One region of the Pseudomonas sp. GW823-FHT02E01 genome, then DNA from elsewhere that is predicted to be linked to it. Evidence: riboswitches for the same ligand, from Rfam matches in the RefSeq annotation. Region 1 holds a riboswitch; the other holds the start of a gene.

Region 1 (6,668 bases):
CCAGCAGTACCAGACGCTGCAACGCTGGCTGGCGGCAGGCGCGCCGATCGATCAGCAGGCGCTGGCGCCCAGCGCCAGGGAAGCCTTGCAGGTGGCGCAATGGGAAAACCTGCTCAATTCGCCGGGAGCCCGGGAAAGCCTGGTGGGGCGCTGGCTGTACGAGCACTGGTTCCTGGCCCATCTCTACTTCAAGGACGGTGAGCCTGGGCATTTCTTCCAGTGGGTGCGTTCGCGCACCCCGACCGGCCAGCCGATCGACCTGATCAACACCCGTCGCCCGAACGATGATCCGGGCACGCAGTTTTACTATCGCCTGTGGCCGGTACAGGGCGTGATCGTGCACAAGACCCACATCACCTATCCGCTGGGTCCGGCGAAGCTGGCGCGGGTCAAGAGCCTGTTCTACAGCGGCAACTGGCAGGTCGACGCATTGCCGGGCTATGGACCGCAGAGCCGGGCCAACCCGTTTGCCACTTTCGAAGCGATTCCGGCCCAGGCGCGCTATCAGTTCATGCTCGATAACGCCGAATACTTTGTGCGCACGTTCATTCGTGGGCCAGTGTGTCGCGGCCAGATCGCCACGGACGTGATCCGCGATAATTTCTGGGCGCTGTTCCAGGCGCCCGAGCACGACCTGTATGTCACGGATCCGAATTATCGCGGGCAGGCCACGCCATTGCTGGCGATGCCGGGGCAGAACGATGATGTCGGCAGCGTCCTCAGCCTGTGGCACGACTACCGCGACAAGCGTAACGAATATGAAGCCTTGCGCCGGGACAGCTACGCCGATGAACCAGCACCGAGCTGGTCGACCCTGTGGGCCGGCAACGACAATGCGTTGCTGAGTATCTTCCGCCATTTCGACAGTGCTTCGGTGACCAAAGGCCTGATCGGCGAGGTGCCGCAAACGATATGGCTGTTCGACTATCCGCTGCTGGAGCGCACCTACTATCAACTGGCAGTGAACTTCGATGTGTTCGGGAACCTGTCCCATCAGGCTCAGACGCGCTTGTATTTCGACTTGATCCGCAACGGCGCCGAACAGAATTTCCTGCGCCTGATGCCCGCCGACTCCCGGGATGACTACCTTGATGACTGGTATCAGAACAGTGGCAAATTCAAGATGTGGCTCGACTACGAGACCATCGACGACGACAAGCCGACCGCGCTGAAGCTTGACGCGCTGGACCCCAAACGCGACTTTGCCATGCAGTTGCTGGCCCGTTATGGCGATCTCAATGCAAGGCCCGACCCGATCAATCGCTGCGACGGCGCTTACTGTTCGCGGCCAAACATCGATCCGGACCTGCAAAGTGCCGAGCAGGCATTGAGCCGCCTGACTTCGCGTCCGGCCGCCGGACTGAAGGTCATCGATCAGTTGCCGGAGGCCACGCTGCTGCGTATTGAAACCGGCAGCGGCAAGCGTGAGGTCTACAGCCTGTTGCGTAACCGTGCCCACAGCAACGTGGCGTTTTTGCTCGGTGAATCATTGCGCTATCAACCGGGGCTCGACACCCTGACGATTTTCCCGGGTGTGCTCAGCAGCTACCCGAACTTCATGTTCAACATCCCGGCCGGGCAAGTTCCGGCGTTTGTTGATGCGATGGAAAGCGCCAAGGACACCGACAGCTTCGAGAAAATCGTCGAACGCTGGGGAATACGCCGCAGTCATCCGCAATTCTGGGCTTATTTCCATGACCTGAGCCGCTACATCCACGAAACCGATCCGGTGGAAGAGGGCGTGCTGGACATGAATCGCTACGAGAACCTCTGAACCACCGCAGATCCCCTTGTAGGAGCGAGCTTGTGTGGCGAGGGGGCTTGCCCCCGTTGGGTCGCGAAGCGGCCCTAAAAAATGGGACCGCTGCGCAGTCCAACGGGGGCAAGCCCCCTCGCCACATAAGACCACTCCCATAAGGGGAATTGTCGGAATCTTTCCCGACAAAAATACTAGGACTTTGTCCGGCGCGTTGATTGGCGTAAACTGCGCCCAAGCCTGCGAGGAGTTTCCATGACCGCTATTACCATCACTGACGCCGCCCACGATTACCTGGCTGATCTGCTCTCCAAGCAGAACACCCCTGGCATCGGCATCCGCGTCTTCATCACCCAGCCTGGCACCCAGTACGCCGAAACCTGCATTGCCTACTGCAAGCCGGGCGAAGAAAAACCCGAAGACACCGCGCTGGGGCTCAAAAGCTTCACCGCGTACATCGACCACTTCAGCGAAGCCTTCCTGGACGATGCCGTTGTCGACTACGCCACCGACCGCATGGGCGGCCAGCTGACCATCAAGGCGCCAAACGCCAAGGTACCGATGGTCAACGCCGACAGCCCGGTCAACGAGCGCATCAACTACTACCTGCAAACCGAGATCAACCCGGGGCTGGCCAGCCACGGCGGTCAGGTCAGCCTGATCGACGTGGTCGAAGACGGCATCGCCGTCCTGCAGTTCGGTGGTGGTTGCCAGGGCTGCGGCCAGGCCGACGTGACGCTGAAGGAAGGCATCGAGCGCACCTTGCTCGAGCGCATCCCGGAGCTCAAAGGTGTTCGCGACGTGACCGACCACACGCAGAAAGAAAACGCCTACTACTAAGGTGTTCGCTGCGAATTGAAAAAACGGCGCCCCGTGAGCGCCGTTTTTTTATGGGTCGAATTCACTGAAGCCTTCGCGAGCAAGCCCGCTCCCACAGGGGAATGCATTCCAAATGTGGGAGCGGGCTTGCTCGCGAAGAGGGCGCTATGGGCGATAGAGATGCGCATGCCCCGCGCGATACAGCGATGACTCGCTGAAGTGGTCACTGCCCAGCACCCGACCCACCAGAATCAACGCCGTACGACGAAATCCCTTCGATTCAACCTTCCCGGCAATATCTGCCAGCGTGCCCACCACCCAATCCTGATCCGGCCAGCTCGCTCGATGCACCACTGCAATCGGGCAATCGGCGCCGTAATGGGGCAGCAGTTCCTCGACGATCTTCGCCAGGTGACTGACCCCCAAATGAATCGCCATGGTCGCGCCGTGCTGCGCCAGGCTGGAGAATTCCTCTCCGGGTGGCATGGCGGTTTTGTCGGCGTAGCGAGTCAGGATCACGCTCTGTGAAATGTCCGGCAGGGTCAGTTCCGCGCCCAAGAGCGCTGCGCAAGCGGCTGCGGCAGTCACGCCGGGTACGATTTCGAACGCAATGCCCAGTTCACGCAGATAGCGAATCTGCTCGCCAATTGCGCCATACAGGCTTGGATCGCCAGAGTGCACCCGGGCCACATCCTGGCCTTTGGTGTGGGCGGTCTTGATCAGGTCGATGATCTGTTCCAGGTGCAGTTCGGCGCTGTTGACCACCTGTTCGGCACAGTGACCTTCCAGTACGGCGGCCGGCACCAGTGAGCCGGCATATATGATCACCGGGCAACTGCGAATCAGCCGCTGGCCCTTGACGGTGATCAGTTCGGGGTCGCCGGGACCTGCGCCAATGAAGTAGACGGTCATCGTCGGTTCCTGTGGGAAAAAGGGGCTGAACAGGCCTTCAGATGAAGAATGTTCATGATCAAAGGCGGGGATTATCGGTTTTTACGCAGCGCCAGCCAATGCCAGGGTTGCCTGGGCATATTTTTGTCGTGGAATCAGCAGTTTTGCCGGGGCCTGGGCCAGTTGTTCGGCCAGGGCCAGTGCGGCGCTTTCCGCAACGCCGTAGCAACCGGTGCGTTCAAACGCGATTTGCGATTGATGGCTGAGTTGCGGTTCATAAGCGGCCAGTTGCTCACTGCTGAAATACATCAGTTCCAGGCCGAGTTGCTGAGCCAGTTCGATCAGTGCAGGTTCGTCGCGCTTCGAATCGATGCTGGCCAGCGCCTTGATTTCATGACGAGCTATCTGGTGCGCCTCCAGCGCCTGATCGAGCAGCGCCAGCAACGTGCTGACGGGGCAGCCCCGTTGGCAGCCCAGACCGACCACCAGGGTCGGCGCTGTGCTGACGTCAGTCATGCGTTGTATTGACCATCGCTTTTGCGACGGAACAACCAGGCGCTGATCAGGCCCAGGGCCAGCCAGAATGCCACGTTGGTCAGTTGCGAAGCGATTTTGAACCGGGTTTCCAGTGCCTCTGGAGCAAGCATCGAATGCACCTCCGGTTGCGGCGCGCCAATCACATGGGGGACGGCGAGGATCGCCGCGCCGAGGACTTTCATCAGCCAGTGACGGCTGAACACGATCAGCGCAATACCGACGGCGGTGGAGGCGGCGGTACCGACCCACCACAGTTGCCGTTGTGCGAGGTCGGCGGCGGCAGTGCCTGGCAATTCAGGTGGCAGACCGAGGGTCGGCGCGAGCACGAAGGTTGCGTAACCGGCCAGGCCCCAGAGCAGGCCTTGAGAGGTTTTGGTCGGCGCACGCAAGGTGTACAGGCCGGCCAGCATCAGGGCGAAACCGACCGCCACCACCAGGTTGCCACCAGTGGTCGACAGCACGCGCTGCCAGCCATCTTCCGGCTCCCAGGCTTGTGCATCATGAGTGTGAGCAGCCATCGCACCGTCGGCGTGTTCATGCATTTCAACAGCGGCCGGTTCGGCTTTTTCGTAGGTCTCGGCCTGCAAAATCAGCGGGGCGACCCAGAAACTTTGCAGCAGGGTCAGCAACAGGGCGGCCAGCAGCCCGGTGAAACCTGCGGTTTGCGCAATACGCTTGATCATGTCGACAGCTCTCAATGGCACGGGAACGCGGAGCTGTGACGGGTATCGTGGGCGGCGTTGTGCACCGCTTCGATGTGCGAGAAACCGGCGAAATACACAAGGCATGCGCCCAGGATCGACGCGCAGACGGCGGCGGCCAGACGTTGGGTCAGGGTTGAGGTGGTGCTTGCGGCTGTGTGTTCGGCGCTGCTGATGATCGACATGGCGTTTCCCTCTGGTCTGTCAGCGGGGAATAAGAGCGCATGCAAAACCCCGCACGACCAGGCGCGCAAGGTTTCAAACAGCGCCCGCCCACCGCGGGTTTGTTGGTTCAGTGATCGTACTGGTCACTTTGTGTTGCGGGCCGGTCTCCGGGCTCACGAGGGGCAAAGGCTTGCGCCTGGACCTGAAAGCATCACCTTCCCATGCCGCAGTGGCACAGTGGATCTGACGCTTCGCTCGCTTACCGTTGCGGGGGCAGCACCGGACTGACATGGCTTAAGAGTAAAGCACATGATTCACCGGTTTCCCGTTTCACCCTGTGAAGGGCACCCGTAACAAGGTGTGTAGGAGAGCATGGGCGGGGGTTGGGCGTCAATTGGCAGGGGTTCTCGTTTGAGTTTCTGTGGCGAGGGGGCTTGCCCCCGTTGGGCTGCGAAGCGGCCCCCTTACTTTTATCCAGACAAAGCGTGCACTCTGGATTTGCGACGGCTTCGCCGCCGAACGGGGGCAAGCCCCCTCGCCACAGGGATCGCAAGCATTGACCCGCCCCAAGACCATGCGTAGCCTTGCGCTTTCGAGGTTCTTCGGCGTTTGTCGAAGCTAAGAAGGGAACGCGGTCAATGCCGCGGCTGCCCCCGCAACTGTGAACGGTGATGTTCGTTGCCACGCCACTGCTGACTCAATCCATGAGGCCGGCGGGAAGGCGCAGCGAATGCCAGGCTCAAGCCCGGCACATCGTCAGCCAGGAGACCTGCCTCGTCACAGATTCTCACTTTCAACCGGGCGGGGTGATCCGGTGGCGAACTCTTCAGGCACGCGCGTGCGCGTTGCCGGTCGTCGTCCCGTATGCCCGCCAGCTTAGCCATAGGGCATCCGATGAAAACACTGGCCAAACTCCCCGTCACCATCGTTACAGGCTTTCTCGGCTCGGGTAAAACCACGCTGCTGCGCCACATGCTCGACAACGCCCAGGGTCGCCGCATCGCGGTGATCGTCAACGAATTTGGCGAGTTGGGCATCGACGGCGAAATCCTCAAGCAATGCTCCATCGGTTGCACCGAAGAAGAAGCCAACGGCCGTGTCTATGAACTGGCCAACGGCTGCCTGTGCTGCACCGTCCAGGAAGAATTCTTCCCGGTGATGCGCGAACTGGTGGCCCGTCGCGGCGATCTGGACCACATTCTCATCGAAACGTCCGGTCTGGCGTTGCCCAAGCCGCTGGTGCAGGCCTTCCAGTGGCCGGAAATCCGCAGTGCCTGCACGGTGGATGCGGTAATCACCGTGGTCGACAGCCCGGCCGTGGCCGCCGGCACCTTCGCCGCGTTCCCGGATCAGGTCGACGCCCAGCGCAAACTCGACCCGAACCTGGACCACGAATCGCCGCTGCACGAACTGTTCGCCGACCAATTGGCCAGCGCTGACCTGGTGATCCTCAACAAAACCGACCTGATCAACCCGACGGACCTGGCCCGTGTGCGCCTGGAAGTCGCCGAAGAGTTGCCGCCAGCGGTGAAAATCATCGAAGCCAGCAGTGGTCGCCTGCCGCTGGACGTGCTGATCGGCCTCGGTGTCGGCTCCGAAGAACACATCGACAGCCGCCACAGCCACCACGACCATCATCACGATGGCGACGACGATCATGATGACCACGATCACGACGCCTTCGATTCGATCTCCATCGAACTGCCGCAAGCCGACGAAAGCCTGCTGCTGGACGCGCTGACCCAGTTGGTGGTCCAGCACGGCATCCTGCGCGTCAAGGGCTTTGCGGCGATTCCGAA
Region 2 (6,668 bases), on a different contig from region 1:
GGGCCGGCGTTCGGGCTATCCCAGGTCGGGGCCTGGGTGCGCCAGCATTTCAATGCCAGCCGGGTTTTGCCCAGCAGCGCGTATGTCAGTGCCACCAGGCGCGCAGGAATGTAATTGAGCACATCATCGACCTTCGCCGCCGCCCAGCCGAACCGTTCGAAACGCTCATTGCGATAACCCCACATCGCATCCAGCGTATTGCTCAGGCGGTAGAGCACCACGCCCGGCGCGCCCGCCACGGCAAACCAGAACAACGCTGCGAACACCGCATCGCTTCCGTTTTCCAGCACCGACTCGGTAGCGGCACGGGCGACTTCGGTTTCATCCAGTTCGCTGGTCTGGCGGCTGACCAGATAGCTCACCCGAGTGCGCGCCGCTTCCAGGTCATTACTGCGCAGGGCCTTGGCCACAGGCGTGACGTGCTCACCGAGGCTGCGCATGCCGAGGGCGCAATAGAGCGCGAGAATCTCGACGATCCAGCCGACATAAGGCGCCCAGGAGAATGCCGTGGCCAGCAGCGTCAGTGGCAACACGGCAATCACCCACGCGGTGACGCCATGGCTGCGCCAGCCGCGACCGCCGCCGTTGAAACGTTGCTCGATGCGCTCGGCAAAACGGCCGAACGCCACCAGCGGATGCCAGCGTTTGGGTTCACCCAGCAGCGCATCCAGCGCAACCGCGGCGACACTCAACAACGCCACACTCATTGACTCACTCCCCAATAATTTTCATACAGCAATTCATGTAGCGGACGCGCCTGCGCCCAGCCTTCGAGCACCAGCATCGGCGCCGGGTAGAACTCCCTCACCGGCCCCAGGCACAGCACGGCCAACGGCTTGGCACCCGGCGGCAACCTCAACAGGTCCGCCAGTGCCTGTGGTTCGAACAGAGACACCCACCCCATGCCCAGCCCTTCGGCACGGGACGCCAGCCACAGGTTCTGGATCGCGCAGGACAACGAAGCCATGTCCATTTCCGGCAGCGTGCGGCGGCCGAAGATATGCTGCTCGCGGTCGTCCATCAGTGCGGCGACCAGCAGCTCGGCGCAATCGTTGATGCCTTCCACCTTGAGCTTCATGAACTCATCGCTGCGCTCGCCAAGGGCTTCGGCGGTGCGGATGCGTTCTTCTTCTACCAGGGCCTGGATTTGCCCGCGCAAGGCGCGATCGCTGATGCGGATGAAGCGCCAGGGCTGCATCAGGCCGACACTGGGGGCCTGATGCGCGGCTTCGAGCAGACGACGGAGCAATTCGGGCTCGACGGTGCCGCCGCTGAAGTGGCGCATGTCGCGGCGTTCGGCGATGGCGCGGTACACCGCCGCGCGCTCGTCTTCGGAGAATGCGTTGTCGCTCATGGCCTCTTCGCGAGCAAGCCCGCTCCCACATTTGAAACGCAATCCCCTGTGGGAGTGGGCTTGCTCGCGAAGGCGGCTTCAAGGTCAGGCGCAAACAGCGCGGCAATCGCCGAGGGGTTCGACGGAAAATAAAAGTGCACGTAAGAGGCAGTCATCCGCCCCTCACGGTAGACCGCCTCCGCTCCACGCCCGCCGTTAGGGCTCAAGCCACGGGCAATCGGCGCCAGTTCAGTGGTGGTCAGCGAATGGTGATAGGTGTGCCCGCGCAGCGAGCCTTCCGGCAGTTCCACCGCTTGCAGAGCCAGCGCTGCCAGGCGCTTTTGCATGACTGCATCACCGGCCAGCAAGCCAACCAGTTCGGCGCGAGTGCCTTCGACATCGGTCAGGGAGTCGAGCAGATACAGCATGCCGCCACACTCGGCGAGCAACGGTTTGCCTGCCTGGTGGTGGGCGCGGATCGCATCGAGCATCGCGGTGTTTTGCGCCAGCGCAACATGATGCAGTTCCGGGTAGCCGCCCGGCAGATACAGGCTGTCCGCCTGCGGCAATGCACGGTCGCGGATCGGCGAGAAGAATGACAACTCGGCGCCCATCGCCCGCAGCAGATCCAGGCTCGCGCCATAGGTGAACGCAAAGGCTTCATCGCGGGCGACGGCAATGCGTACACCGGCCAGCAGCGGTTCGGCCGCGATGACATCAGGGGCGGCGAATTCGACTGCCGGTGGCAGCGCGACCTCGCAACTGCTGGCCAGGGCATCGGCTGCCGCGTCGAGGCGCAGGTCGAGATCGTTCAACTCACTGGCCTGCACCAGCCCCAGGTGCCGGCTCGGCAATTCGATCCCGGTTTCCCGGGACAGCGCGCCGTACCAGCGCAAACCTTCAGTCAAACTGCCTTCGAGCAGTTGCGCATGGCGCTGCGTGCCGACACGATTGGCCAGCACGCCGGCAAACGGCAAGTCCGGCTGATAACGCGCCAGCCCCAGGGCCAATGCGCCAAAGGTCTGGGCCATGGCGGTGCCATCGATCACCCCCAGCACCGGCACACCGAAATGCCGCGCCAGATCGGCGCTCGACGGCGTACCGTCGAACAACCCCATGACGCCTTCGATCAGGATCAGGTCGGCTTCAGCGGCGGCTTCCCACAGCAACCGGCGACTCTCCTGTTCGCCGACCATCCACATGTCCAGCTGATACACCGGCGCACCGCTGGCGCGCTCGAGGATCATCGGATCGAGAAAGTCGGGCCCGCACTTGAACACTCGGACCTTGCGCCCCTGATTGCGATGCAATCGGGCCAGTGCCGCGGTGACGGTGGTCTTGCCCTGGCCAGAGGCCGGCGCGGCAATCAGTACCGCCGGACAGTGCCGAGGCTGACTCACAATTCGACGCCTTTCTGCGCTTTGATCCCGGCTTGAAAGGCGTGCTTGATCACGCCCATTTCGGTGACGGTGTCAGCCATCTCGATCATCTCCGGCTTGGCGGCACGACCGGTGACCACCACGTGTTGCATCGGCGGCCGGGCCTGCAAGTCGCTGAGCACCTGATCGAGATCGAGGTAGCCGTGCTTGAGGGCGATGTTCAGCTCATCGAGCACCACCAGACCGATGGACGGATCGCGCAGCAGTTGCTGCGACACCGCCCAGGCGGCTTCGGCGGCGGCGATGTCGCGCTGCCGGTCCTGGGTTTCCCAGGTAAAGCCTTCGCCCATCACATGAAAACGCACCTGCTCGGGAAAGCGCCGGAAGAACAACTCCTCCCCCGTACTGTTGCGGCCCTTGATGAACTGCACCACGCCGCATTGCATGCCGTGCCCCATGGCGCGGGCAAGCATGCCGAAGGCCGAACTGCTCTTGCCCTTGCCGTTGCCGGTCAGCACCAGCAGCAGGCCACACTCGTTCGGGGAATTGGCGATGCGCTCGTCGATCACGGCTTTTTTGCGCTGCATGCGCGCCAGGTGGCGTTCGTCACGATCGGGGGTATCAGTCATGGGGGAGCTCTCCGTTGAGGCAGGAATAACGGCGGGCAGGCACAAGAATAGAAGGCAACAAGCCTGGCATCGCCCACCGTGATGCCGCTGGATGAATCAGGCCGGTCTCCGGGCTCATGAGTGGCCGCGGGGCCAGACCGTGCGCCTTCCCGCATCAAATCGACACAGTGGCATCACACACAGTTTTCACTCATTTACCGTTGCGGGGGCAGCGCCGGAATTGCGGGCCTTCGACCAACAGAAGGACTCACTCACCGGCTTCCCTGTTTCACTCTGTCGACCCAAGCCACAGAGCACCTGAAACAAGCCGCGAAGGTTAGAGGGTTGGGGGTGGAGCGTCAATTAAAGCCGGGAGGCCATCGACCGAATAACTGCCATCAATCAATAAACTGACGTCAATCTTGTGCCACGCTCCCAGCAGTGATATCAAAGAGCCACAAACTCACAACACAACAACAAGGGTGAGCCCATGCAAGGCATGATCATCAGCAATCCAAAGCTGGAATTCCTGCGCCCGGTGCTCGAACGCTGGTTCGAATGCATCGACCGTTACAACGCCGTCCGCGGTGATGGCGACACACCGTACTGGCACGACGAGAAGGCCAATCTCGGACTACTGTCTGCCGCCGCCTGGATGGCCGAGATGGTCACGCTGCAACAGACGCCCACCCGCAAGCAGACCGAAGAAGGCGAACGCAACAGCCGCGCCGACCTGCTCCTGGCTTCACCCGAAACCCGCGCCTACATCCAGACCAGCCAGCGCTGGCCACGGGTCAACAGCCTCAATCTGACCCAGGCCCTGCTCGATGTTGCCAGCGATGCGAAGCGCGTGAGCCACGCCAGCGACCTGAAACTCGGCTGCCTGTTCGTCGCCCCGCAAAAAGCCCAGCAGGGCGCCACACCGGAAGAGCTCCAGGACATGGTCGACGACCTGCAAAAGGAACACAGCTGCGCTGTCGCCTGGTATTTCCCTTATGCCTACCGCAAGTTGCGCAACGAAGCCGGCAACTATCACCCCGGCATAGCAGTGCTGTTCAAGGAGGCACGTGGCTAAGGGTTGAACCATCGGACGACAACGCGCCTCTATGATTAGAACAAGGCACTCATAGGGAAGACCGTATGCGCACGCCCCCGCTCGTTCTCGTTATCGCGTTCTGCGGAGGGCTCGCCGCTTGTGGCGGGACCGCCCGCCTGCAAGTCTCCGACGGCACCGGTCCTTCGCCTCAACTGCCAGAACCCGACAAAACCCTGATCCCGACCGTGAACATCGCCCCGGCCATCGGCTGGCCGCAGGGTGCGAAGCCCATCGCCGCCAATGGCACCCAAGTGGCCGCTTTTGCCGAAGACCTGGATCACCCGCGCTGGCTTTATGTACTGCCCAATGGCGATGTGCTGGTGGCGGAAACCAATGCCCCCCCAAAACCCGAAGACGGCAAAGGCATTCGCGGCTGGATCATGAAGAAATTCATGGGGCGTGCCGGAGCCAGGGTGCCCAGCGCCAACCGCATCACCTTGCTGCGCGACAAGGACCACGATGGGGTCGCGGAAACCCGCACGGTGTTTCTGCAAAACCTCAACTCGCCCTTCGGCATGACCCTGGTCGGCAATGACCTGTATGTGGCCGACACTGATCGCCTGCTGCGCTTTCACTATGAAAGTGGCGATACGCAGATCAAGTCACCGCCGGCAAAAGTGGTCGACCTGCCGGGCGGCCTGCTGAATCACCACTGGACCAAAAACGTCATCGCCAGCAAGGACGGCAGCAAGCTGTACGTCACCGTGGGTTCCAACAGCAACGTTGCGGAACACGGCATGGACAAGGAAGAAGGTCGCGCGGCGATCTGGGAAGTGGATCGCGCCACTGGCCAGCAGCGGATCTTCGCGTCCGGCCTGCGCAACCCCAACGGCATGGCCTGGGAACCGCACAGTGGCGCGCTGTGGACTGCGGTCAACGAACGGGATGAAATCGGCAGCGACCTGGTACCGGACTACATCACCTCGGTGAAAGACGGCGCATTCTATGGCTGGCCGTACAGTTACTTCGGCCAGCATGTCGATATTCGCGTCGAGCCGCAAAACCCGGACCTGGTGGCCAAGGCTATCGCCCCGGACTACGCCGTCGGCCCGCACACGGCATCACTGGGCCTGACGTTTGCCGAAGGCAACAAGTTACCGTCGCGCTTCAGGGAAGGCGCCTTCATCGGCCAGCACGGCTCCTGGAACCGCAAGCCGCACAGCGGCTACAAAGTGATTTTCGTGCCCTTCCGCGCCGGCAAGCCGGTCGGGAATCCGGTTGATGTGCTCAGCGGGTTTCTCAATGGCAAGGAAGAAGCCATGGGCCGCCCGGTGGGCGTGGTGATAGACCGACAGGGTGACCTGTTGGTGGCCGATGATGTGGGGAACAAGGTGTGGCGGGTGTCCGCTGCCAGATAACACCATCCCGGATGAACTCAGAAACCTGTGGGAGCGAGCTTGCTCGCGATGAGGCCGGCACATTCAACATCGATGCTGACTGACCTACCGCTATCGTCGGAACGCCGCCCGGAGCAAGCTCGCTCCCACAGGATTTCCAGCTCAGCGTTTGCGGCAAAGGGTCAATCCATCACCCAACGGCAACAACGACAGATCCACCCGCGCATCGTCCTTCAACGCCCGGTTGAGCGCCTGGATCGCCCGGGTGTCCGCGCTCTCGGAACTGGTCTCGAGTACGCGCCCGCTCCATAGCGTGTTATCGAACACCGCCAGCCCGCCGACCCGCAGCAATCGCAGGGCGTGCTCCAGATAAGCCGGGTAGTTGGCCTTGTCGGCATCGATGAAAACCAGATCGAACTGGCTTGGCTGGTCCAGCTTGCCGAGGGTTTCCAGCGCAGGTGCCAGACGCAGATCGATGCGTCCGGCCAGCCCGGCTTCCTGCCAGTAACGCAGGGCCGTGGCGTTGTAGTCGCCGGGGATATCACAGCAAATCAGCGAACCCTCAGCGGGCAATGCCGCCGCCATGCACAGTGCGCTGTAACCGGTAAAGGTGCCGACTTCGAGCAAACGCCTGGCCCCCGTCAGTTTCACCAGCAAAGCAAGAAACTGCCCCTGCTCAGGAGCCACCTGCCAGCGTGCCATCGGCAGCGCCTGGGTCTCATCGCGCAAGCGCTTGAGCAGAGGCGTTTCACGCAGGGAAACATCGAGCAGGTATTGGTACAGGGCGTCGTCGAGATTGAGCGTGCGAGCAGTCATGACCACCAGCTCCGGAGGTTATGGATTGCGCGCCAAATGTTCAGGCTGCAGAACACGCTTGGCGCTCAGGTAAGCTTTTTGCCAATACGCCTTGGACAG

The links. A riboswitch is a leader RNA that binds a small molecule or an ion and turns the genes downstream of it on or off. The one in region 1 is predicted to bind cobalamin.
Region 2: another riboswitch for cobalamin. It lies ahead of cobO (cob(I)yrinic acid a,c-diamide adenosyltransferase); the one in region 1 lies ahead of AC1RDQ_RS22740 (CbtB domain-containing protein).

What each region holds. Positions count from the first base shown of each region.
Region 1 covers NZ_JBXAJS010000010.1:66,861-73,528, forward strand. Annotated here, with positions in the region: gene AC1RDQ_RS22715 (fatty acid cis/trans isomerase) at 1-1,774, shown strand, start outside; gene nfuA (Fe-S biogenesis protein NfuA) at 2,012-2,596, shown strand; gene cobM (precorrin-4 C(11)-methyltransferase) at 2,741-3,487, opposite strand; gene AC1RDQ_RS22730 (cobalamin biosynthesis protein) at 3,569-3,982, opposite strand; gene AC1RDQ_RS22735 (CbtA family protein) at 3,979-4,686, opposite strand; gene AC1RDQ_RS22740 (CbtB domain-containing protein) at 4,698-4,889, opposite strand; cobalamin riboswitch at 5,011-5,236, opposite strand; cobalamin riboswitch at 5,448-5,660, shown strand; gene cobW (cobalamin biosynthesis protein CobW) at 5,764-6,668, shown strand, end outside.
Region 2 covers NZ_JBXAJS010000011.1:25,881-32,548, forward strand. Annotated here, with positions in the region: gene cbiB (adenosylcobinamide-phosphate synthase CbiB) at 1-707, opposite strand, end outside; gene bluB (5,6-dimethylbenzimidazole synthase) at 704-1,354, opposite strand; gene AC1RDQ_RS23605 (cobyrinic acid a,c-diamide synthase CobB) at 1,351-2,733, opposite strand; gene cobO (cob(I)yrinic acid a,c-diamide adenosyltransferase) at 2,730-3,341, opposite strand; cobalamin riboswitch at 3,424-3,657, opposite strand; gene AC1RDQ_RS23615 (hypothetical protein) at 3,811-4,395, shown strand; gene AC1RDQ_RS23620 (PQQ-dependent sugar dehydrogenase) at 4,461-5,774, shown strand; gene AC1RDQ_RS23625 (O-methyltransferase) at 5,916-6,569, opposite strand; gene AC1RDQ_RS23630 (C40 family peptidase) at 6,588-6,668, opposite strand, start outside.